Regions from separate parts of the Caballeronia sp. INML3B genome, predicted to be linked through region 1. Evidence: riboswitches for the same ligand, from Rfam matches in the RefSeq annotation. Region 1 holds a riboswitch; the other holds the start of a gene.

What was found. A riboswitch is a leader RNA that binds a small molecule or an ion and turns the genes downstream of it on or off. The one in region 1 is predicted to bind cobalamin.
Region 2: another riboswitch for cobalamin. It lies ahead of NCS58_RS03995 (TonB-dependent receptor domain-containing protein); the one in region 1 lies ahead of NCS58_RS18730 (CbtB-domain containing protein).

The regions. Positions count from the first base shown of each region.
Region 1 covers NZ_JALQDI010000040.1:627,865-639,402, forward strand. Annotated here, with positions in the region: gene NCS58_RS18715 (cobyrinate a,c-diamide synthase) at 1-999, shown strand, start outside; gene NCS58_RS18720 (DUF1289 domain-containing protein) at 996-1,238, shown strand; gene NCS58_RS18725 (CbtA family protein) at 1,293-2,069, opposite strand; gene NCS58_RS18730 (CbtB-domain containing protein) at 2,079-2,312, opposite strand; cobalamin riboswitch at 2,341-2,467, opposite strand; gene NCS58_RS18735 (histidine phosphatase family protein) at 2,516-3,097, shown strand; gene NCS58_RS18740 (DUF1428 domain-containing protein) at 3,177-3,548, shown strand; gene NCS58_RS18745 (antibiotic biosynthesis monooxygenase) at 3,589-3,903, shown strand; gene NCS58_RS18750 (hypothetical protein) at 3,998-4,309, opposite strand; gene lhpI (bifunctional Delta(1)-pyrroline-2-carboxylate/Delta(1)-piperideine-2-carboxylate reductase) at 4,439-5,371, opposite strand; gene ppk2 (polyphosphate kinase 2) at 5,631-6,527, shown strand; gene NCS58_RS18765 (hypothetical protein) at 6,549-6,773, opposite strand; gene NCS58_RS18770 (efflux transporter outer membrane subunit) at 6,946-8,445, opposite strand; gene NCS58_RS18775 (efflux RND transporter permease subunit) at 8,451-11,538, opposite strand, start outside.
Region 2 covers NZ_JALQDI010000003.1:162,531-174,068, reverse strand. Annotated here, with positions in the region: gene cbiB (adenosylcobinamide-phosphate synthase CbiB) at 1-139, shown strand, start outside; gene cobD (threonine-phosphate decarboxylase CobD) at 141-1,136, shown strand; gene NCS58_RS04025 (cobalamin-binding protein) at 1,136-2,026, shown strand; gene cobC (alpha-ribazole phosphatase family protein) at 2,046-2,615, opposite strand; gene NCS58_RS04015 (adenosylcobinamide-GDP ribazoletransferase) at 2,600-3,358, opposite strand; gene cobT (nicotinate-nucleotide--dimethylbenzimidazole phosphoribosyltransferase) at 3,360-4,409, opposite strand; gene NCS58_RS04005 (ABC transporter ATP-binding protein) at 4,421-5,197, opposite strand; gene NCS58_RS04000 (iron ABC transporter permease) at 5,194-6,192, opposite strand; gene NCS58_RS03995 (TonB-dependent receptor domain-containing protein) at 6,228-8,102, opposite strand; cobalamin riboswitch at 8,182-8,507, opposite strand; gene NCS58_RS03990 (hypothetical protein) at 8,766-9,134, shown strand; gene NCS58_RS03985 (cell division protein ZapA) at 9,131-9,445, shown strand; RNA gene ssrS (6S RNA) at 9,551-9,732, shown strand; gene NCS58_RS03975 (EVE domain-containing protein) at 9,804-10,262, shown strand; gene NCS58_RS03970 (SIMPL domain-containing protein) at 10,339-11,070, shown strand; gene lgt (prolipoprotein diacylglyceryl transferase) at 11,100-11,538, opposite strand, start outside.

The DNA of each region.
Region 1 (11,538 bases):
AGCGCCGACCTCGCCGCCGCGTTCAACGTGCCCGTGCTCGCGGTGATCGGCGCGCACGGCATGGCGCAGACCTTCGGCGCGATCGCGTTCGGGCTCGCGCGTTATCGCGCGGACGTGCCGTTTCATGGCGTGCTCGCCAATCGCGTCGCGTCGGCGCGCCATGCGCAGATGCTGTCGGAGACCATTCCAGAGGGGCTGCTTTATTGCGGCCATCTGTCGAACGCGGACGATATCGCGCTGCCCGAGCGTCATCTCGGTCTCACGCAGCCTGACGAAATCGCGGGCCTCGACGCGCGCCTCGATCGCGCCGCCGACGCGATCGCGCAAACCGCGCTCGCGGATCTGCCGCCGCCCGTTCATTTCGACGATACGACCCTTCCCGCGCCCCCGCGTCTGCTCGACGGGATGCATATCGCGATTGCGCGCGACGCAGCGTTCTCGTTCGTCTATCCGGCGAACGTCGATCTGCTCGCCGAGATGGGCGCGCGCATCAGCACATTCTCGCCGCTCGCCGACGAATCCGCGCCCCACGATGCGGATGCGCTCTATCTTCCCGGCGGTTACCCCGAGCTGCATGCGGCAAGTCTCGCGGTAAATGCGAACGCGCGCGCGTCGATCGCCGAACACGTTGCAAAAGCGAAGCCGGTCGTCGCGGAATGCGGCGGCATGCTCTATCTGCTCGACACGCTGACGGACATCGAAGGCACACGGCACGCGATGCTCGGCATTCTTCCGGGCGATGCCGCAATGCAACGCAAGCTGTCGCGCCTCGCGATGCAGCGTATCGACACGACGCACGGCGCGATGATGGGCCACACGTTCCATTACTCGACTCTGCACACGCCGATGCAGGCCGTCCTCGAGGCGAAACACGCGACGACGGGCACATCGGGCGAAGCGCTCTATCGACACGGGCCGGTCACGGCCACTTACATGCACGCTTACTGGCCGTCGAATCCGGCCGCCGCTGCCGCGCTCTTTCGCGGCGAATCACTATGACGACGACGCAAGACATTCGCACGCCGCTCGATCTCGCATTCACGATCGAGCGCGCAAAGACGCAGGAACCCATCGGCTCGCCCTGCACCGACGTCTGCAAGCTCGATCCGGAAACGGGCTTATGCCTTGGATGCTTCAGAAGCCGCGAAGAAATCAAGACCTTCAAATCGATGGACGAAGCCGCGAAGCTCGATTTATTCGACGCGTTGCTCGCACGGCGTGCGGCAAGCGCGAAATAGAAAGCCCACGCTTCGATCGAAACGTGGGCCGGACAATCGAGCCTGCAAGAAGCGTCAAGCCGCCGCCATTCTCCTGACAGCCGGCCGGTCCAGTTCACGTGCGGCGAGTGCGCCGAACACGAGACCGAGCGTCGTCCAGATCAGCGCCTGAATGCCGATCGCGGCCAGGCGGAAGTTCCACAAGAGCGACGCGGAGAAATCGGCGGGCACTTCGTCGATGCGCGGCAGTGCAAGCTGCGCCACCACGATCACGACGAGATACGCGGCCGAGGCGATAAGCGTCGCGTTCCAGCCGTCATGTCGCGCCGCCATGCGCCGCCAGAGCCACAGCGCGAACACGGCCGCCGCGATGGAAATGGCCACCATGCCGAAGAAGAGCGCCGTGCGCGGCCCGATGGTGTCGGGATTGCCGACCGCCGGCGGATTCGGCGGGTACTTGAGGAACGGCACGATGGCGACGCTCACGAAGCCGAACAACGCCAGAAGCGCCGACGTGCCGCGCGCGTGCAACGCGCCGAGGCGCCCATAAGCAAACGCGAACACGAGCGAGAAGAGACCGCCCAATGCGGTGCCGAACACCGCAACGCCCGTCAGGAGGCCGAGACCCGCTTGCGTATCGCGGGAGACGAGTTCTTCGTCGCCGTGATCGTGCGAATGCGCGGCGCCTCTCGCGGCATCGGCATGCTCATGGTCGTGCGCCTGCTCGTGATGTTGCTCGAACGCGATGGCGCGCGCCACCGACGGCTCCCCGAACGCACGAGCGAAACCGAAGCCGATCAGGCCCGCGATCAGCCCCGCGATCATGCCGCGTATCAGCAAAGTGCGAATCATGACGCGTCCTCAGTGGCACGGAAAGCCGAGCAGATGCCGGCCATCGTGAACGAACTCGTGGACGTACATGCCCGAGAAGATCGACGTCGCGCCCTGCTCCGCGCCGACGAAATAGATTGCGATCAACAGAAGAAGGCCGATGAAAACGGCCCACGGGAGCACTTCGCGCACCGGAAGGGGCACGGGTGCGTCGAGCGACGGGGAAACCGGAGCGGAAAAGGCCGGCGTGTTGGAAGCATTCATGGTGGTTCTCCAGGGAAAAGCGCGTCCCGATTGACGAAGAGCATGCAGCGGGGTCTGACTCGCGGCGCAACGCTTTCACGCTGACGAACGCATACAGTGGCGCGACCGTGCCGGATTTGCACCGGCTTCCTCGCACTGCAAGCTTGCCATTCTATGATGATCGGCGGCAAAGTAAAACGATTCCGATTCGCCCGGCGACTCCCTTGGAACTCATTCTGTTGTGCCACGCCGCTACGCGCGCGATGAAAACCGGCCACTTTCCCGGAGGCGACGATCATGCCGAGCATGATGCACGCATTCAACTCGCGCCGCTGCGGGTGGGGCCGCGCTCCGTGCGGGATACACGCGTGATCGCGAGCCCGGCGCGCGTAGCGCGCCAGACCGCGCAATGGATCGCCGATGCTTTCGAAATCGCGCCCGCGTTCGACGATATCGACTATGGCCGCTGGCGCGGGCACTCGATACGCGAGACAGCCGAGCGCGAGCCCGAGCAGGTCGCCGCGTGGCTTGCGGATCCAGAAGCGCGCGGACACGGCGGCGAGAGCGTTGCCATGCTCGCAGCGCGCGTCGCGCAGGGGCTTGCATTCGTCGATCGCCTGAATGCGCGCGAGCGCTGCATCGTGGTCACGCATGCGATCGTCGTCAAAGTGGCGCTCGCGCATATGCTCGGCATGCCGCTCCAGTCCGTGTACGGAATGAATTTCGCGCCGCTTTCATCGACGGTGCTCAAACGCGCCTCGCCCGCCGACGCATGGACCGCCGAATCGCCGCATGAAGCGGCCTGAACTTCGTTGCTGACACATCGCTCAAACGAGCAGCGCATCGCACGCGCGGTCCGCTCTCGAACCGATTCAGGAGACTCAGATGCCGCATTACGTGGATGGATTCGTCGTACCCGTGCCGATCGACAAGATCGACGCCTACCGCACCATGGCCGAGGCCGCCGGCAAGATCTGGCTCGAGCATGGCGCACTGCAGTTCGTGGAGACCATCGCCGACGACGTCAAGCCCGGCAAGCTCACGTCGTTTCCGCAGAGCGTGCAAATGAAGGAAGGCGAGACCGTGGCGTTCTCGTATATCGTCTACGCGTCGCGCGAGCAGCGCGACAGCGTCAACGCGAAGGTGATGGAAGACCCGCGGCTCAAGGCGATGATGGAATCCGGCGATCCGCCATTCGATCCGCAGCGCATGTTCTTCGGCGGTTTCACGACGCTCGTGGAACTGGGGCGTAGCTGATTCTTATGTTTTTGACCTGACGAGAAGGAAACGCTTCGACATGTATATCGCCATGAACCGCTTCAAGATCGTGCCCGGCGCCGAAGCCGACTTCGAACGCCTCTGGAGCAGCCGCGACACGCATCTCAAGGATGTGCCGGGGTTCGTCGAGTTTCATCTGCTCAAAGGACCGGTCAAGGACGACCACGTCCTCTATTCGAGTCATACGATCTGGGCGAACCAGGCGGCCTTCGAGAATTGGACACGATCCGACGCGTTTCGCGCCGCGCATCGCAACGCCGGCGGCGAGACGCGCCAACTCTATCTCGGCCACCCCGAATTCGAAGGCTTCGAAGTGATTCAGACCGTCAAATAAGCGCTCCGAGCGTGCCCTCGAACGACCGGGCGCTTTTCCGTGAGCACGCGCGTTTTACACTGATGTGAAAAAACGCGCGTTCAGCGAACTCTCGTCAGGCCTTTGCGCCGCGTGCCATGCGCTGCAACGTCGACGAATCGATCGCTGCGGCGCAGATGCGCACCGCTTCTTTCAGCGTGCGCGGCCGGCCCTCGCCGAACTGCGATTCGAGCATGGCCACGGCGCGCAGACGCTCGTCGTTGCCGAGCTTTTCGCCTGTCGCAAGCTCCAGCACGGAGATGAAGTAGCCCGCGGGCGGCGCGGCGCTCGCCTGGGGAGCCGCCGGGCGCTTCCCTTTAGCGCTTTCGCGCCCGTCACCTTGCGCCGGAATCCACGGGTGCCATTTGCTGTCATATCGACTTGTCATGGGTCAGTTCGCTGGCTTGATTGCTGTGGCGCACATTGCGCGCCGTTAGTCTCGGGACGCTGTCGCCCCTCTTTTCAATAGACAAACAATTAGCAAGTCGCGTTCCAAGCAGCATTTCCCTCGTGCGGTCTATCGCACCTGCGAGCTTTCCTCCGACAAAACCGCCCGCGCCACGCGACAGGTCGCGAGATCCCACGCCGCACAGCCGACCGATTTGAACACGACGGGCCGCTCGGCCTTTTTCGGAGCGGCGAGCGCTTCGGCGAGCGCATGCACCGCGTTCCAGTCGACGCCCGCGAGAATGAAGTCGCCCGCTTCGTGACGCGCGCCCGCGAGGTCATCGACATAAAGCTCGCTCGCGTGGACGGTCGCGGCGGCGATCTCTGCGGCATCGGCGGTAAAGGCGCCCACGCCGATCACGAGCCGCCCCGCACGCGCGGGCATCGTGTAGACGGGCGTCTTGCTCGTGGTGGCGGCGATGACGACATCGACCGAATCGGGAATCGTGGTGTCTTCGAGCACGGCGAGATTGCCCGAAGCCGACGCATGCGCGGCGCAAAAATCGCGTGCGCGTTCAGGACGGGAGCCCTGTACGCGAATGCGCGCATCCGGATAAACGGCGGCGAGCGCCTCGACGTGATACGCAGCCTGCTTGCCCGTGCCGATCACGAGCACCTCGCGCGGCGCGACGACGTGAAGGGCGCGGATCGCGAGCATCGACACGGACGCCGTGCGCCGCCCCGTCACGGTGGGACCGTCGAGCATGAATTGCGGCACGCCCGTCGTGGCGTCGTACGCGGTGACCTGACCGTGGATCGTCGGCAAGCCGCGTGCGCCATTGCCGGCGCATACATTGACGAGCTTGTGCATCGCGATATCGGCGGCGCTCGCGGGCATCGACAGCATGACGCCGCCCTCGATCGGCACGACCATGCGCTCCGGACTCACGATGCGGCCCGCCGCGTAGTCGAGCATCGTTGCGGCGAGCGTGTCCACGAGCCGGTCATAAGGCACGAGGCGCGCGGTTTGGGCTTCGTCGAAACTCTGGATCGTTGCGGTCATCGTGTTCGCTCGCGGTAGATGTTGAGATGAGGTCGACAATGCCATTGGCATGCCATCGAAATGCCGGAACATTCTAACGGCGCGCGGCGCCGTGTCACAAAGCCGTGCGCCGGATTTGAGGCCGCACGCGCGGCTTTCTACAATGTTTGAATCGACCGTTGTCGTATGAATGCCATCGAATACCGTCATAATCGCCCGGCCCGCGCCGCGACCGGTCAAACGCGACGGCGGCAGCCCAGGAACGCCCACGGAGCCCTTCATGAATCAGACGGAAAAACAGCGCCGCTTCCACGCCGACATCATCGACAGCTACGACGAAGAGTTCGAGATGGAAGTCGACGACCGCTTCCTGGACGGCGAATCGACCTTCTCGGAAGAAGAACGGCGCTTGCGCAAAACCTATTTCCGCGAGCTGTTCCGTCTGCAGGGCGAGCTCGTGAAGCTGCAGGACTGGGTCGTGAACAAGGGGCATCGTCTGGTCGTGCTGTTCGAGGGACGCGATGCGGCGGGCAAAGGCGGCGCGATCAAGCGCATCACGCAGCGCCTGAATCCGCGTGTGTGCCGCGTGGCGGCGCTTCCTGCGCCGAATAATCGCGAGCGCACGCAGTGGTATTTCCAGCGTTACGTGTCGCACTTGCCCGCGGCGGGCGAGATCGTGCTGTTCGACCGAAGCTGGTACAACCGCGCGGGCGTCGAGCGCGTGATGAACTTCTGCACCGACGAAGAATATGAGGAGTTTTTCCGCTCGGTTCCCGAGTTCGAGAAGATGCTGGTGCGCAGCGGCATCCAGATCATCAAGTACTGGTTCTCGATCACCGACGACGAACAGGAAGTGCGCTTCGAGGCGCGTATCGAAGACCCGCTCAAGCAGTGGAAGCTGAGCCCGATGGATCTGGAGAGCCGACGCCGCTGGGAAGCGTACACGGTCGCGAAGGAAGTCATGCTCCAGCGCACGCACATTCCCGAAGCGCCGTGGTGGGTCGTGCAGGCCGTCGACAAGAAGCGTGCGCGCCTGAACTGCATTCATCACCTGTTGAGCCAGGTGCCGTATCACGAGATCGAGCATGAGCCGATCAAGCTGCCCGAGCGCGTATTCAATCCCGATTATCTGCGGCAACCCGTGCCGGATGAAATGTACGTTCCTGAGGTGTATTGACGTTCGATGATACGGCTCGCGTCAGCAGCAGTTGCTGCAGGGAACGCGCTTCACGGCGACATTACCGCGCTGACGCGCCACGGTGTGACGCAGCGCGAACTGATATGCGTGCTGCGAACCCTTGAGCACCATCACGAACATGACCTGCGCGAGATTGAAGTCGAGCGTGACCATCAGGCGCGTCAACAGTAGCAGTGGCAGCACCACCGCCGGCTGATACAGTTGTCTTGCGATCAAGTCTTTCATCATCGGCTCCCTATCCCATGATCAGAATTCTAAGGAATGGAGCCTCGCGGATAAACGCCGCCCAGGTGAAGACATATGTTCCGGGAGACGAACAATCCACTGCGTCTCTCCGATCCTTCTTTTCAGCGAACACTAACGAATTGGCCCCGCGCAATGCGGGGCCATATTCACGTCACTTCTGAGCGAGACTCGGTTCGGGCACCGGCGCGGGCTTTGCATCGCCCCAGCCGCCGCCCAGTGCGCGGATCAGATTCACCGTCGATACCGCCTGTGTCCCACGCAGCTCGACCGACGCGCGCTGCGTCTGCAGCACGGTACGCTCCGCATCGATCACGTCGAGGTAGTTCACCGCGCCTTCGGTGTACTGCGTGCGCGAAAGCTGCGCGGCACGCACCGATGCTTTCACGGCATCGTCCTGTGTCGCTGTCTGGTCTTCGAGGATGCGCAGATCGGAAAGGTTGTCCTCCACCTCGCGGAACGCAACGAGCACCTGTTGACGATAGCTCGCGACATCCTCTTCATAAATGGCGCGCGCATTCGCGAGATTGCCCTTGCGCCGGCCGCCATCGAAGATCGGGATGTTCAGCGCCGTGCCCGCGAACGGCCCGAGCAGGAACGTGCGGCTCGACCACTTGAAGAGATCGCCGAGCGTCGCGGATTCGAAGCCGCCCGAGCCCGTGAGCGTCAGCGACGGGAAGAACGCCGCCTTCGCCACGCCGATGCGCGCGTTCGCCGCCGCCATCGCGCGTTCCGCCGATGCGATATCCGGCCGACGTTCGAGCAGCGCCGAGGGCAGCCCCGGCGGCACGCGCACCGTGACCGGCTTGAGCGGGTTCGCGGCTATAGAGAACTCGGCGGGCGCCTTGCCGAGCAGCACGGCGAGACTATGTTCCGATGCCGCGCGCAGACGTTGCACCGTCATCGCATCCGAGCGCGCCGTCGCCAGTTCCGACTTCGCCCGCGCAACATCGAGCTCGCTGATATCGCCTTCGGTGTAGCGGCGTTGCACGAGCTTCAGCGCTTCCTCGCGCAACTGCACGGTGCGCGTGAAGACATCCGTCTCGGCATCGAGCTCGCGCAGATTGAAGTAGTTCTGCGCGACGTCCGCCTGCAACGCCAATTGCACGGAGCGGAACAAGGCCTCGCTCTGCTGCGTGTCCGCATTCGCGGCCTGCACCGAGTTCGATACGCGGCCGAACAGATCCACTTCATACGACGCACTCGCCTGCGCGCGCCACAACGTCTGCGCGGGCACGTTGCCATCGGCCGGCAGGAACTGCGATGCCGGCGAGAGCTTCTCGCGCGTCGGGCCGAAACCCGCGTCGAGCGTCGGAAAGAGGCCCGCGCGGGCCGTCTGGTTGATCGCGCGCGCTTCCTTCACGCGCGCCGCTGCCGCCTTCAGGTTCTGGTTCGCGTCCTGCGCCTGCTTCTCCAGATCGTTGAGCGCGGCGTCGTCGAAGATCGTCCACCATTCGCCGCGCATCATCTCTTCCGAAGGCTGCGCGGTCTTCCAGGTGCCCGCTTCCGATGCATCGAGCGGCTTTTGCGGCGTTTCCTTGTACGCGGACGGCGCATTCACGTCCGGCTTCTCGTAAGTGGGCGCGAGCGAGCAGCCCGCCACCAGCAACAGCGAAGCCATCAGACTCGATAACACATGTAGCTTATTCATCATCGACCTCATTGCGCCTCGTAGGAGGCACCGATACCGCGCATCTGCGGATGCGAGCCGTGCTTGTCCGTCACATGCTCGGTGCGGGACAGCTTGCGCAGGATCACGTAGAACACCGGCGTCAGCATCAGACCGAAGAGCGTCACACCCAGCATGCCGAAGAACACCGCGACGCCCATTGCGTGACGCATCTCCGAACCCGCGCCCGTCGAGAGCACGAGCGGCACCACGCCCATGATGAACGCGATGGACGTCATCAGAATCGGGCGCAGACGCAGGCGGCTCGCTTCGATCGCGGCCTGCACGATCGAGCGGCCCTGCATCTCCAGCTCGCGTGCAAACTCGACGATCAGGATCGCGTTCTTCGCCGACAAGCCCACCAGCACCATCAAGCCGATCTGCGTGAAGATGTTGTTGTCGCCATCGGTGAGCCATACGCCGAGCAGCGCCGACAGAATGCTCATCGGCACGATCATGATCACCGCGAGCGGCAGCGTCAGGCTTTCGTACAACGCGGCAAGCACGAGGAACACGAGCAGCACGCTGATCGGGAACACCCACAGTGCCGCATTGCCCGCGAGGATCTGCTGATACGTGAGATCGGTCCATTCGAACTTGATCCCGCGCGGCAGCACTTCCGCCGCGATGCGTTCCGCCGCCGCCTGCGCCTGGCCCGACGAATAGCCCGGCGCCGGGCCGCCGTTGATGTCCGCGGCGGTATAGCCGTTGTAGCGAACGACCATTTCAGGGCCATACGTCGGCGTGACCTTCACGAGCGACGACAAAGGCACCATGTCGCCATTCGCGTTGCGCGTCTTCAACAGGCCGATGTCTTCCGGGTTCGCGCGAAACGGCGCATCCGCCTGCACGCGCACCTGATACACGCGTCCGAAGCGATTGAAGTCGTTCACGTAGAGCGAGCCGAGATAGACCTGCATCGTGTCGAACACGTCCGTCACGGACACGCCGAGTTGCTTCGCCTTCACGCGATCCAGATCGACATTCAACTGCGGCACATTGATCTGATAGCTGGAGAACGTCGGTCCGAGCTCGGGCGTCTGCGATGCGCGCTTGATGAACGCCTGCGTCGCATCGGCAAGTGCCGCATAGCCGAGCGCGCCGCGATCCTCGAGCTGCATCTTGAAGCCGCCGAGCGTGCCGAGACCGAGGACCGGCGGCGGCGGGAACACGGCGATGAACGAACCCTTGATGCCCGCGTACTTCTGATTCAGCGCACCCGCAATGGCATTCGCCGACAGCGCCTTGTCATGCACGCGCTCCTTGAAGGGCTTCAGCGTGACGAACACGATGCCCGCGCTCGACGAGTTGGTGAAGCCGTTCACCGACAAGCCCGGAAACTCCACCGCGCTTTCCACGCCCGGTTGCTTCAGCGCGATATCCGACATCTGACGGATCACGCCTTCGGTGCGATCCAGTGATGCACCGTTCGGCAGTTGCGCGAAGCTGATCAGATACTCCTTGTCCTGCGCGGGCACGAAGCCGCCCGGCACGACCTTGCCCATCAGCACGGCGCCGGCGAGCAGCACGGCATACACCACCATCATCAAGGCCTTGCGATTGATGACGCTCTTTACGCCCTTGCCATACGCGTCCGAGCCGCGATGAAACACCTTGTTGAAGCCGCGAAAGAAGCCGCCGAACACGCGGTCCATCCCGCGCGTGAGCCAGTCCTTCGGCTCGTCGTGGCCTTTCAGCAGAAGTGCTGCGAGCGCGGGCGACAAGGTCAGCGAGTTGAACGCGGAGATCACCGTCGAGATGGCGATGGTCATCGCGAACTGCTTGTAGAACTGGCCCGTGAGACCCGACATGAACGCGAGCGGCACGAACACTGCAACCAGCGTCAATGCGATCGCGATGATCGGCCCGCTCACCTCGCGCATTGCCTGATACGTGGCTTCTCTCGCCGACAAGCCCGCCTCGATGTTGCGCTCCACGTTCTCCACGACCACGATCGCATCGTCCACGACGATACCGATCGCGAGCACCATCCCGAACAATGACAACGCGTTGATCGAGAAGCCGAACGCGAGCAGCAGCGAGAACGTACCGACGATGGACACCGGCACGGCGAGCAACGGAATGATCGACGCGCGCCACGTCTGCAGGAACACGATCACCACGAGCACCACGAGCGCGATTGCTTCCGCGAGCGTATGAATCACCGCTTCGATGCTCGAACGCACGAACTGCGTCGGGTCATAGACGATCTGATATTCCAGGCCCGCGGGCATGTCGGCCTTCAGCTCCTTCATCGTCTTGCGGACTTCGTCGGAGATCTGCAGCGAGTTCGCGCCCGGCTGCTGATTGATTGCGATTGCAACCGCCGACTTGTTGTCGAGCAACGAGCGCAAGCCATATTCCGATGCCGCGAGTTCGACGCGCGCCACATCGCTCAGATGCGTCACCGCGCCATCCGGCGATGTCTTCAGCACGATGTCGCGGAACTCCGACTCGTTCTGCAGGCGGCCGCGCGCATTCACGTTCAGTTGCAGCGGCACGTTCGGCAGCGTCGGCGAACCGCCGATCACGCCCGCGGCGACCTGCACGTTCTGCTCGCGGATCGCGTTGACGACATCCGTCGCCGTCATGCCGCGTTGCGCGACCTTCTGCGGATCGAGCCATACGCGCATCGAGTAATCGCCCGAGCCCCATAGCTGCACTTCGCCCACGCCCGCAATGCGTTCGAGCCGGTCCTTCACGTTGATCAGCGCGTAGTTGCGCAGATACGTCATGTCGTAGCGGCCGTTGGGCGAGTTCAAGTGAACCACCATCGTCAACGTCGGCGATGACTTGATCGTCGTCACCCCCAGGCGCTGCACGTCCTGCGGCAGACGCGGCAACGCCTGATTCACGCGGTTCTGCACGAGCTGCGTGTTCTTGTCGGGATCGGTGCCGAGCTTGAACGTGACCGTGGTCGTGAGGTTGCCGTCGCTATTGGCCTGCGACTGCATGTAGAGCATGTCCTCCACGCCGTTGATCTGCTCTTCCAGCGGCGAGGCCACGGTCTCCGCGATCACCTTCGGGTTCGCGCCAGGATACTGCGCATGCACGACGACCGAAGGCGGCACGACTTCC
Region 2 (11,538 bases), on a different contig from region 1:
GCGGCCGACGCTCGGTGCCGGTCACGCGGCGAACCCGAGGCATGTGGTCGCGGCGTTGCGACTCGTCGAACGCGCGATGCTCATGTGGCTCGTGGCGCTGCTGGTCTTCGCCGCCCTCGGCGTCACCACGGGTAGCTGACATGGCGCATCCCATCCGGCATGGCGGCAATCTGCGCGAAGCGGCGCACCGTTACGCGATTCCTTTCGATGACTGGCTCGATCTATCGACGGGCATCAATCCGCGCGGCTTTCCGGTGCCGCCCGTGCCCCCCGAGGCATGGCGACGCCTGCCCGAAGACGACGATGGCCTCGCGGAGCGCGCCGCGCGCTATTACGGCGCGCCTTTCGCGTTGCCGGTCGCCGGTTCGCAGGCGGCGATCCGCGCGCTGCCTGCGCTGTTGCGCCGCGCGACGGCGGGCGTCGCGCCACTGACCTACGGCGAATACGCGCCGGCGTTCGCGCGCGCAGGGCACGCAATCGCGACGCTCGACATCACCGAGCGCGACTTGCCCGATACGGTCGATCACGTGATCGTCGCCAATCCGAACAACCCGACGGCGCAACACATTCCGCGCGACACGCTTTTGCATTGGCACGCGCAGCTCGCATCGCGCGGCGGCACGCTGATCGTCGATGAAGCATTCGCCGATGTCGATCCCGCGTCGTCGCTGGCAAGCGAAACCGCGCGCGAAGGGCTGATCGTGTTGCGCTCGGTCGGCAAGTTCTTCGGCCTCGCGGGCATCCGCGCGGGCTTCGTGCTGGCCGCGCCTTCGATCGTCGATGTATTGCGCGACGCGCTCGGCGCGTGGACCGTCAGCGGCCCGGCGCGTCACGCGGTCATGGCCGCGTTCGCCGATACCGACTGGCAGCGCGCGACGCGCGAACGCCTGCAACGCGACGGCGCGCGCCTCGCCGCGTTGATCGCGAGCCACGGCTTCGACGTGCGCGCGACGCCGCTCTTCGCGTGGACACCGATGCCCGAAGCGCGTGAGATTCAACACGCGCTGGCGTTGCGGGGCATCTGGACGCGCCTCTTCGATTTGCCCGGCATGACGCCGAGCCTGCGCATCGGCTTGCCGGATGCGGAAGGCGACTGGGCGCGCCTGTCGCTCGCATTGCAGGAGACTTGCGCGTGATGCTGCGCGGTGCAATCGCCTTGCTGATCGGCGTCGCTGCTGCGCAAGCGCACGCGATCACCGTGACCGATGACAGCGGCGCATCGGTCACGCTCGCGAAGCCCGCGCAACGCGTCGTCAGTCTCGCGCCGCACGTGACCGAACTGCTGTTCGCGGCGGGCGGCGGCGCGCGCATCGTCGGCGCTGTGACGTATAGCGACTATCCGAAGGAAGCGCAGGCTATCCCGCGTGTCGGCGACAACAAGGCGCTCGACCTCGAACGCATCGTCGCGTTGCATCCCGATCTGATCGTCGTGTGGCGGCATGGGAACGCGGCGCGTCAGATGGATCGACTGACGGCGCTCGGCATTCCGGTCTACTTCAGCGAACCGAAACATCTCGACGATATCGCCGCGAGCATCGACAAGCTCGGCGCGCTGCTCGGCACGTCGGCGCAAGCACACGCGAGCGCGGATGCGTTCACGCGCGACATCGCGCAACTGCGCGCGCGTTATGCGGCGCGGCCGACCGTGAGCGTGTTCTATCAGGTCTGGGACGATCCGCTGATGACGCTCAATCGCGACAACGTCTTCGACGAAGTGATCGGGCTGTGCGGCGGCGTGAACGTATTCGCGGCGGAAAAACCGCGCGTGCCGACGATATCGAGCGAAGCCGTGCTCGCGGCGAATCCCGAAGCGATCGTCACCGCGACGCCCGGCGCGACGCAGCCGGATCGCCCGTTGCCGGCGCTCGAACGATGGAAGCGCTGGACATCGTTGACGGCGGTTGCGCGCGGCAATCTCTTCGGGATCGACGGCGATCTCATCAACCGGCCGACGCCGCGCCTCGTGCTCGGTGCGGCCGAGCTTTGCCGCGATCTGGAAACCGTGCGCGGGCGGCGTGTGAAATAACCAGGGTAGCGCCGAAAGCCTAAGCATTCCACCGCACAAGCAGCCACTGCCCGCGCACGCGCCTGAACCACGCGAGCCCGCCGAAATCGAGCGGCCATTGCAGCGCGCTCTCACGCGCGATGCCGAGAAGATGCGCCGCAAGCACACGCACGACGCCGGCATGAGCGACGGCATGCACGACGTTCTTATCGACACACGCCGCGTCGAACCATGCGATAACGCGTTGCGCGAACTGCGCGAGACTCTCACCGCCGTGCGGACACGCATGTTCGACATCGGCGGCCCAGGCATCGATGAGCGCGCGATCGATCGTGTCCCACGCGCGGCCTTCCCACGCGCCGAAGTGCATCTCCATGAGACGCGCATCGATATGCGCATCGGCTGAAAGGACACGCGCCAGCGACGCGCATCGCTCGAGCGGACTCGCATGCCATCCGTCCACGCACGCCGGAACGTCCAGCGCCTTCATGCGCGCCGTCAATGCGCCGGCGAGATCGCGCACATCGTGGCGCAAGGGCACATCGGTCTGGCCATAGCACACGCCCGCTTCGATGGCGACTTCTGGATGTCGAATCAGGACGAGATCCATGCGAGCCCGATGAGATAGATCGCGATTTCGAACACTTGCTGCGCGAATCCCAGGCAATCGCCCGTATAGCCGCCGATGCGACGCACGAAGTATCGCCCGATAAAGAAGCGCAAAACGATCAGCGCGACGATCGTGACGCACGCGAGCTTCCAGTCGATCACGAAAAGCCAGGGCACGCCGAACACGAGCGCGAGCGCGAACGACGCAGCGCTCATGCGCTGCGCGACCGGTTTGGCCTTGCCCTCGGCGCGCACGTAGTCGAGCGTGACGAGATAGCTGATCGCGAACGCGCGGCTCGCGGCGTGCGCGGCGATCATCGTCCACGCGACGCGTTGCGGCGGCAGCGCGGTGAGCGTCTGCCATTTCAAAGCGAGCGCGATCACGAGTGCAATCGCGCCGAATGCGCCGATGCGCGAGTCGTGCATGATGCGCAGCGCATCCTCGCGCGTGTACGCGCCGCCGAACGCATCGACGCAATCGGCGAGTCCGTCTTCATGGAACGCGCCGGTCATGACGAGCGTCGCGGCCATCGACAACAGCACTGCGACGCCCGCGGGAAACACGCGCAACGCCGCGAGATAGACGAGCGCCGCGACACCGCCGACCATCGCGCCGACGAGCGGAAAGTAACGCGCCGCCGCGTTCAGATACTCGCGCTCGAAGCCGACCCAACGCGGCACCGGCACGCGCGTGAAATAGCCGAGCGCGGTGAAGAAGTAGCGCAGTTCGTCGAGGGGACGCATCTCAACCGGCTTTGTTCGACACACCGGCCGACTCGAAGCTCGCCATCTCGTCGACGAACGCGACGGCCGCGCGCAGGATCGGCAACGCGAGCGCCGCGCCCGTGCCTTCGCCGAGCCGCAGATCGAGTTGCAAGAGCGGCGCGGCATCGAAATGCGCGAGCATGCGCCGATGCCCCGTTTCGTTCGACGCATGCGCGAACACGCAGTACTCGAGCACCTCGGGCGCGATCTTCGCGGCCACGAGCAACGCCGATGTCGCAATGAAGCCATCGACCAAGATCGTCATGCCTTCGCATGCGGCGGCGAGATACGCGCCCGTGATCATCGCGATTTCGAAGCCGCCGAAAGTCGCGAGCGTGTCGATCGCATCGCCTTCGCGATGCAGCGCGAGCGCGCGGCCGAGCACATCGCGCTTGTGCGCGAGGCCATGGTCGTCGAGACCCGTGCCGCGGCCGACGCACTCGCCGATCGGCAGATCGCACAAGCGGCTCATCAGACACGCCGCCGCCGATGTATTCGCGATGCCCATCTCGCCGAAGCCGATCACGTTCGTGCCGAGCGACGCGTGATGCCGCACGCGCGCCGCGCCGCGCGCGATGCCTTCGAGCGCGGTCTCGCGCGACATCGCGGGCTCCCGCGCGAAGTTGCGCGTGCCGAGTCCCAGCGACAGGCGTTCGTACCCGTGGTCGATGGGAATCGGCGTCGCGACACCCGCATCGACGACTTCGAGCGACATGCCGACCGAGCGCGACAACGCGTTGATCGCCGCGCCGCCGCTCAAGAAATTCGCGACCATCTGCGCCGTCACTTCCTGCGGATACGAACTCACGCCCTCCTTCGCGATGCCGTGATCGCCGGCGAAGACGATCATCCCGGGACGCTCGATGCGCGGCCTGGTCGCGCGCTGGATCAGGCCCATTTGCAGCGCGAGGGATTCGAGCCGCCCGAGACTGCCGGGCGGCTTCGTCTTCATGTCGATGACGCGGCGCAGTTCGGCTTCGAGTGCGCGGTCGAGTGCGCGGGGCAGCGGGATGTCGTTGAACGAGGACATCGAAATTCCTTTCAGGGGCGATGAATGGAAGGCACGAGCGCTTCATGCTCGCCGTCGCGGATGAGCGCGAGCGGATAGCCGAATGCCGCGCCCGCGCGTTCGGGCGTGAGGACGTCGGCGACGAGGCCCGCGTGAGCGGCGCCGTTGCCGTCGAGCAGGAGCGCATGCGTCGCGAAACGGCGCGCAAGGTTCAGATCGTGGCACGAGAAGATTACGGTGCGCTTGTGCTCGCGCGCGGTGTCGCACAACGTATGCAGGCAGTCGATCTGATGACGCAGGTCGAGATGCGAAAGCGGTTCGTCGAGCAACAGGCACGGTGCGTTCTGGCACAGCACGGCAGCCAAGGCAACGCGCTGGCGTTCGCCACCCGAGAGCGTCAGCACGTCGCGCGAGGCGAAGGACGCGAGGCCGAGCGTGTCGAGCGCGGCGCGCGCGGCGCTGCGGTCGTCTTCGTTCTCCCAACCCCAGCCGGTGAGATAGGGAAAGCGGTTGAGCAATACGGTGTCGAGCACGGTCGCGCTGAAGGCGTCGTGCATGGCTTGGGGCATCAGCGCGCGCGCGCGTGCGAGGTCCGCCGCGCGCCATGACGCGAGTGCGCGGCCATCGAGCGACACGCGGCCCGACGCCGGTTTCGAGAGACCCGCGAGCACGTTGATGAGCGTCGTCTTGCCCGCGCCGTTCGGCCCGGCGATGCACCATACTTCGCCCGTCGATATCGTCTGCGTGAGACCGCCGATGAGCGTGCGCGCGCCCGCGCGAATCACGACGGCATCGAGTTGCAAGGTCATGGCGCTCTCCGCAAGAGCATCCACAGGAACATCGGCACGCCGATCAGCGCCGTGACGACGCCCACCGGCAACTGCGCGGGCGCGATCACGGTGCGCGCGGCGAGATCGGCGGCCATCACGGCGAGGCCGCCCGCGAGCGCGGCGGCGGGCACGAGCATGCGCTGATCGTTGCCGAACGCGAGACGCAGCAGATGCGGCACGACGAGGCCGACGAAGCCGATGGTTCCCGCCGTCGTCACCGCAGCCGCCGCGGCGATCGACGCGACGAGATACACACGCAGGCGCAATCGTTCGACCGGCACGCCGAGCGCACGCGCGGTGGCATCGCCGCGCAGAAGCACGTTCAATTGCGGCGCGACAGGAACGATGGCGACGAGCGCGACAGCGAGCGCAATCAACGCAGGCCACGGCGCGGCCGCGCCATTGAGATCGCCCGTCAGCCAGAAGATCATGCCGCGCAGCCGGTTCTCGGGCGCGATGCTCAGCATCAGCGTGATCAGCGCGCCCCATCCCGATGCGATCACGACGCCCGTGAGCAATAGTCGCGGCGACGCATCCTGAGCGCTCTGCCAGAGATCCTTGCGCGCGAGTCCGAGCACGACGACGATCGATGCGAACGCGCCCGCGCACGCCGCGATATCGACGCCCCACCACGGCACCGATGCGAGCATCGCGGCAAGCGCGAACGTCGCGGCGCCGCCGGATACGCCGAGCACGTACGGCTCCGCGAGCGGATTGCGCAACAGCACTTGCAGCAGCGCACCCGCCATCGCGAGCAGCGCGCCCGATGCGAAGCCCGCGAGCGCGCGCGGCAGCCGCAAGGTGAGCACGATCTCATCGGCGATATCGGGCGTCGCGGCGTGCGTGCGAACGAGCGCGCCGAGCGCACGCGACATGGGCAACGCGACACTGCCCATCGCGAGCGACGCGACGAGCACGATGAACGTCGCCGCGGCGAGCGCGATCCAGATCGCGGCCGCGCGGCTCGCGTTCATCGCACGCGCACGCTGGAGACACTCAGGCGCGTTGCTCACGACGGATGCCAGCCGAGCGTGATATAGGCGCCGCGCCGCGGCGTGTTGTACGAGTACGCAAGTTCATAGTCCTTGTCGAACAGGTTGTCGATGCGCGCTGTGACGTACCACGACTTCGAGACGTCATAGCGCGCCGAAAGATTCACGATGCCGTAACCCGCGAGCGTCGAATCGTAATCGTGGCGCTCTCCGCTCATGATCCACTCGCCGCCGACGCGCCAGCGCGCGATCGTGCGATGCGCCGTGAGCGTCGCGAAATGCCGCGCGCGCCGCGTCAGATCCTCGTGATTCGTCTCGTCGACGGGATTCTGGAACGTGACGCCCGCGCGCACGTCGGTTGCGCCGACATGTCCCGCCCACGATCCCTCGATGCCCTGCACTTTCGCGCGCCCGACGTTCTGCGCGACATAGTAGAACCCGCCGTCGGAAACATAGTCGATCAGATTCGAATAGCGCGTCTGGAACAGCGTCACGCGCATCACGCCGAGCGCATTCGATGCGTACTGCAACGCCGCCTCGACCGAATGGCTGCGCTCCGGCTGGATCGACGGATTGCCGCTGAACGGATAGTAGAGGTCGTCGAAGCTCGGCGCGCGAAACGAAGCCGCATAGCTCGCGCTCGCCTTCCAGTGCGCATCGAAGTGATATGCGTAGCCCAGATAGTAGCTGTTCGCGCCGCCGAAATCGGAATACTGATCGTGCCGCAGATTCGCCTGCAAATCGTTCGCGCCGATGTGCCCCACGTAGCCCGCGAACACCGAATTCACGTGACGATCGGGCGCGGTGAACTGGTCGGAATCGAGCGTCTGATCGAGATGCTCGTAACCGGACAACAGCGTGTGCGCATCGGTGATCCTGAAATCGTTCTGCCACGTGTATTGCCGATTCTCCGAGTCGAAGCGGCTCGTATAGGCGCCGTTCTGCTCGATATTCGCGCGATCCTGCCCCTGCGCGACCGTGAAGTGCGTGGTCCAGTTGTCGGTGATCCTGCCATTCGCGAACACCGACGCCGAACGCACGCGATCGTGCGCTTCGTTGATGTCGGATGGCTGGCCGTAGGCATCGTCGAAACTGTCGATGCCGTTCGATTGCATGAAGCGCACGCCCGCATCCCACTTGTCGCTGAACCGGTGGCGCAGCGTCGCCGCGACGCTCTCGTTCAGATAGCCGTTCGCGTTAGGATTCGCGCCGGGCGCGATCGCCGGATCGATCGACGAGAATCCATCGGTCTTTTCGCGTGACACGTTCAGGCTGAAGGTCGTGCGGCCGTCCTTGTCGAGCGCGCCGTTCACGCCCGCCGATTGACGCTGCGTGTGATAGCTGCCGTACTCGGCCTCGAAAGCGAAGCGCGGCGGATGCGGCTCGCCTTCCCTGGTGAAGATCTGCACGACCCCGCCAATCGCATTCGAGCCGTACAACGCCGATACATTGCCGTTCACGACCTCGACGCGCCCGATCTCATCGAGCATCAATTGCGATAGCTGCGCCGCGCCGAGCGACACCGATTCGACGCGCACGCCATCGATCAGAACGAGCGATTGCGACGACGCCGCGCCGCGTATGTAGACGCCGGAATTCGCGCCCGGTCCGCCGTTGCGCGTGACCTGCACGCCGGGCGCGAGCGCGACGAGGCCGAGCGCGTCGTCGGCGTTGGCATCGGCGATGTCCTGTTCATCGAACGCCGATGTCTGCGGGATCGATTCGGCGAGCGGCTGCGGCGCGCGCGTCGCGGTGACGACGACTGGGGCAAGCGTTTGCGAGGCGCCGTCGGCGGCGTGCGCCGCGCCGGGGAGCGCCGAGCCGAAGACCGCTGCAACGAGCGCGACATGACGAGTGGGGCCGTTCTTGAGCGCGGCCTGTGGCAATACCATGAGTGAAGTTCCGTTTCGCATGAGCGCGACCCCGCTCCCCGCGAGGACGATGCGCGACGAACGCACTTGCGCATTGAGCGCCGATGCGTCGAACTCTGGCCGGTATCCGGGCTGACGACGGATCGTCTCGCCTTCCCGCGCATCGTGCGCAGTGGCGTCGACACGTTTCTTGCAGTGGATTCGAATAACAAACCCGGTGTGATGAAAATCCACACGTTTGCGCTGCAAAAACGCGCATGAGACGACTTGCAACTTGCGTTGCGGTCGCTTACCGTTGCGGGGGCAGCACAGGTTGGCTCATCCCGGGTGGGTCCCGGTCGGACTTCGGAGACTTCGCTCCCTGTTTCCCGTTTGACTGCATCCGCGAGATCCGCGAATGCGAGCACCAAAAAGTGCGGCAAGTGTAGGAGCGCGGGTTGGGGCCGTCAAGAAAACGGCACGGACAGAGTAGCGCGGCACATGACGAATCGAACGAGAATCGGCCGGCCTGTCCCCACGAGCGATGACCAGCGCTCGCCTTTTCTGCACACGAATGCATGGCGACATGCGCTTGATTCGAAGGATTAAGCGCAAGATCGCATGCTGTTACGTCTCGAAACGAGACAATTATCGGAAGCTCCGTTGAACCGCGCTAAAATGCGAGGTCTTTAGAGGACGCAGCACATGCTCAACGAACTCGAATCACTGTCAGGAAATATCGGCCGGCTGATCCAGATCAGCGAGCGCCACAATCAGGCGCGTCAGGCGCTGCAAGAGCAACTCGAACAACTGCGCGCCGACTATGCGAACGTGCAGGCCGAACTTGCGCAAGTGCGTGAAGAGCGCGATACGCTGCAATCCGAACGCGACTCGCTCTCCGCGAAAATCGACGACGCGCAAGTACGCCTCAACGCCATTCTCGAAAAGCTGCCCCGCGCGAAGTCCGCGCAACATGCCGAATCCGACAATCAACTCGATCTCCTCGACGCCGATTCCCGGGAAGCACAGGAAGCGGAATTGCACGGCGAGCATCATCAAGGAGAGAAGGCATGACGACCACGCAGATCGAAGTATCCATTCTCGGGCAGCCGTATCGCCTCGCGTGCTCGCCGGAAACGGAAGGCGCATTGCGCGAAGCCGTCGCGCGCGTCGATGCCGAGATGAACAAGGTGCGTAATGCGAGCAGCGTGCGCGGCACGGATCGCATCGCGGTGATGGCAGCGCTTTCGCTGGCGTCGGAATTGCTTAAGCTGCAGGACAGCGTGCGTCACGGCGAGGCCTTCCCCGCCGAGGAAATCCGCCGCACGATGCATTCGATGAACGAACAACTGGGCGCGGTCATCGCGCAGTATGAAGCGCAGTGAGACGTCTGCGCGCTGAGTCAATCAGCACGCAATATCAATCGAAAAAAGAAACTGCCGATTTGCTCCCGAGAGGCTGCATAAGGCAAACGATTGGTGTAGAGTGACGGTTCCCTGCCTGGTTCGCCAAGGTCATATATTCCTTGAACCAATGCTACATTGGCACGGTTGCGGAACCTTGCAGCACGGGCGCGCGCGTCGCTAGTCCGATGTACCCGAAGTGTTGCTTACCGCGACCAATCTTGAACCCAGGTTCAGGATGCCGGCCTAGCGGCCGTGGCGGGGACCCATTCAAGAAACGGCATCGGTTTTTCCGATGCCGTTTTCATTTGCATCGACGATTTCCGCATAGCGAACCATCATGCGCTACTGGCTGATGAAGTCCGAACCGGACGAAGCGAGCATCGATCACCTCGCGCACGCGCCGAATAAAACCTTGCCGTGGACGGGCGTGCGCAACTATCAGGCGCGCAACTTCATGCGCGATCAGATGCAGCTCGGCGACGGTGTGCTTTTCTATCATTCGAGTTGTCCGGAGCCTGGCATCGCGGGCATCGCGAAAGTGTGCTCGACGGCGTATCCCGATCCCACTCAGTTCGATCCGAAGAGCGATTACTACGATCCCAAGTCCACGCAGGAAACGCCGCGCTGGATGCTCGTCGATGTCGAGTTCGTGAAGAAGACGCCGCTCATTTCTCTCGCCACGTTGCGCGAGCATGAGGCGCTCGCGGACATGCAGGTGCTCGCGCGCGGCAATCGCCTGTCGATCACGCCGGTAACAGAAGCGCAGTGGCGATTTATTACCGAACAACTCGTCTAACAAGGAACTTACGACACGAAGGCCGCGCCTAAATCCCGTCGCGAATCACGCGATATCCCGCGTTCGGAGTCCTTCGATGATCAACAAGAAAACCGCTGCCGCGCTCGCGCTCCTCGCGATGTCGGGCGCAGCGTTCACGCTTTCCCAAACGGCCGCCGCGCAAACGGTCATCACGCAGCCGCAGCCTTCGGGCGTGCTTTCTCTTTCGGCACAGGCAAGCGCGCAAGTGCCGCAGGATGTCGTCAACATCACGCTCTTCTACGAGCAGGAAGCGGCCGATCCCTCGTCTCTCACCAGTACGCTCAATCAGCGCGCCGAGGCCGCCTTGCGCGAAGCGAGGGGCGTCGACGGCGTGACCGCGAAGAGCGGCTCATTCACCGTGTATCCGGCAACGGACCGTGACGGCAAGATCTCCGCATGGCGAGGCCGCACGGAAATCGTGCTCGAATCGCATGACTTCGCGGCGGCGTCGAAGCTCGCGGGCAAGATGAGCTCGTCGATGCAGGTAGGCAGCGTCGCGTTCTCGCTGTCGCCCGAGGCGCAGCGCGCGGCCGAGCAGAAGCTCGTCACGCAAGCCATCGATTCGTTCCGCAAGCAGGCGCAAGCCGCCGCGCAAGGGTTCGGCTACAGCAATTACACGATTCGTGAAGTGAACGTCGGACATAGCGGCGTTCAGCCGCGCCCGGTCATGATGATGCAATCGCGCGCGATGAGCGCCGATGCGAAGATGGCCGCCCCCATCGCGATGGAAGCCGGCACGACGACAGTGACCGTCGACGTCTCCGGTTCGGTGCAGATGGGGCGTTGAACGATGCGGGGCGTGCTGCCCCGCAAAGCTCAGGCTTTCGCGGATTCGGGCGGCAGACGCAGATTGCGCTTGTACGCCCACACCATCACCAGCACGCCCACGATGATCATCGGCAGCGAGAGCCATTGGCCCATCGAGAGGCCGAGCGCGAGAAGGCCGAGATAGTCATCCGGCTCACGCGCGAATTCCACAGTGAAGCGCGCCAGTCCATAACCGATCAGAAACAGCGCGGAGATCGCGCCGACGGGACGCTGCTTGCGCGAAAACGTCCAGATCACGATGAACAGCACGAGTCCTTCGAGCGCGATCTCGTACAGTTGCGACGGATGACGCGGCAGCATGTGATAGCGCTGGAAGATTTCCGTGAGATGGTAGTGCGCGTCGAGTTGCGGATTCTTCGCAAGCCAGATCGCGTCGTCGTTCGTCGAGCTCTGGAAGAGCATCGCCCACGGCGCGTTCGGGCTCGTC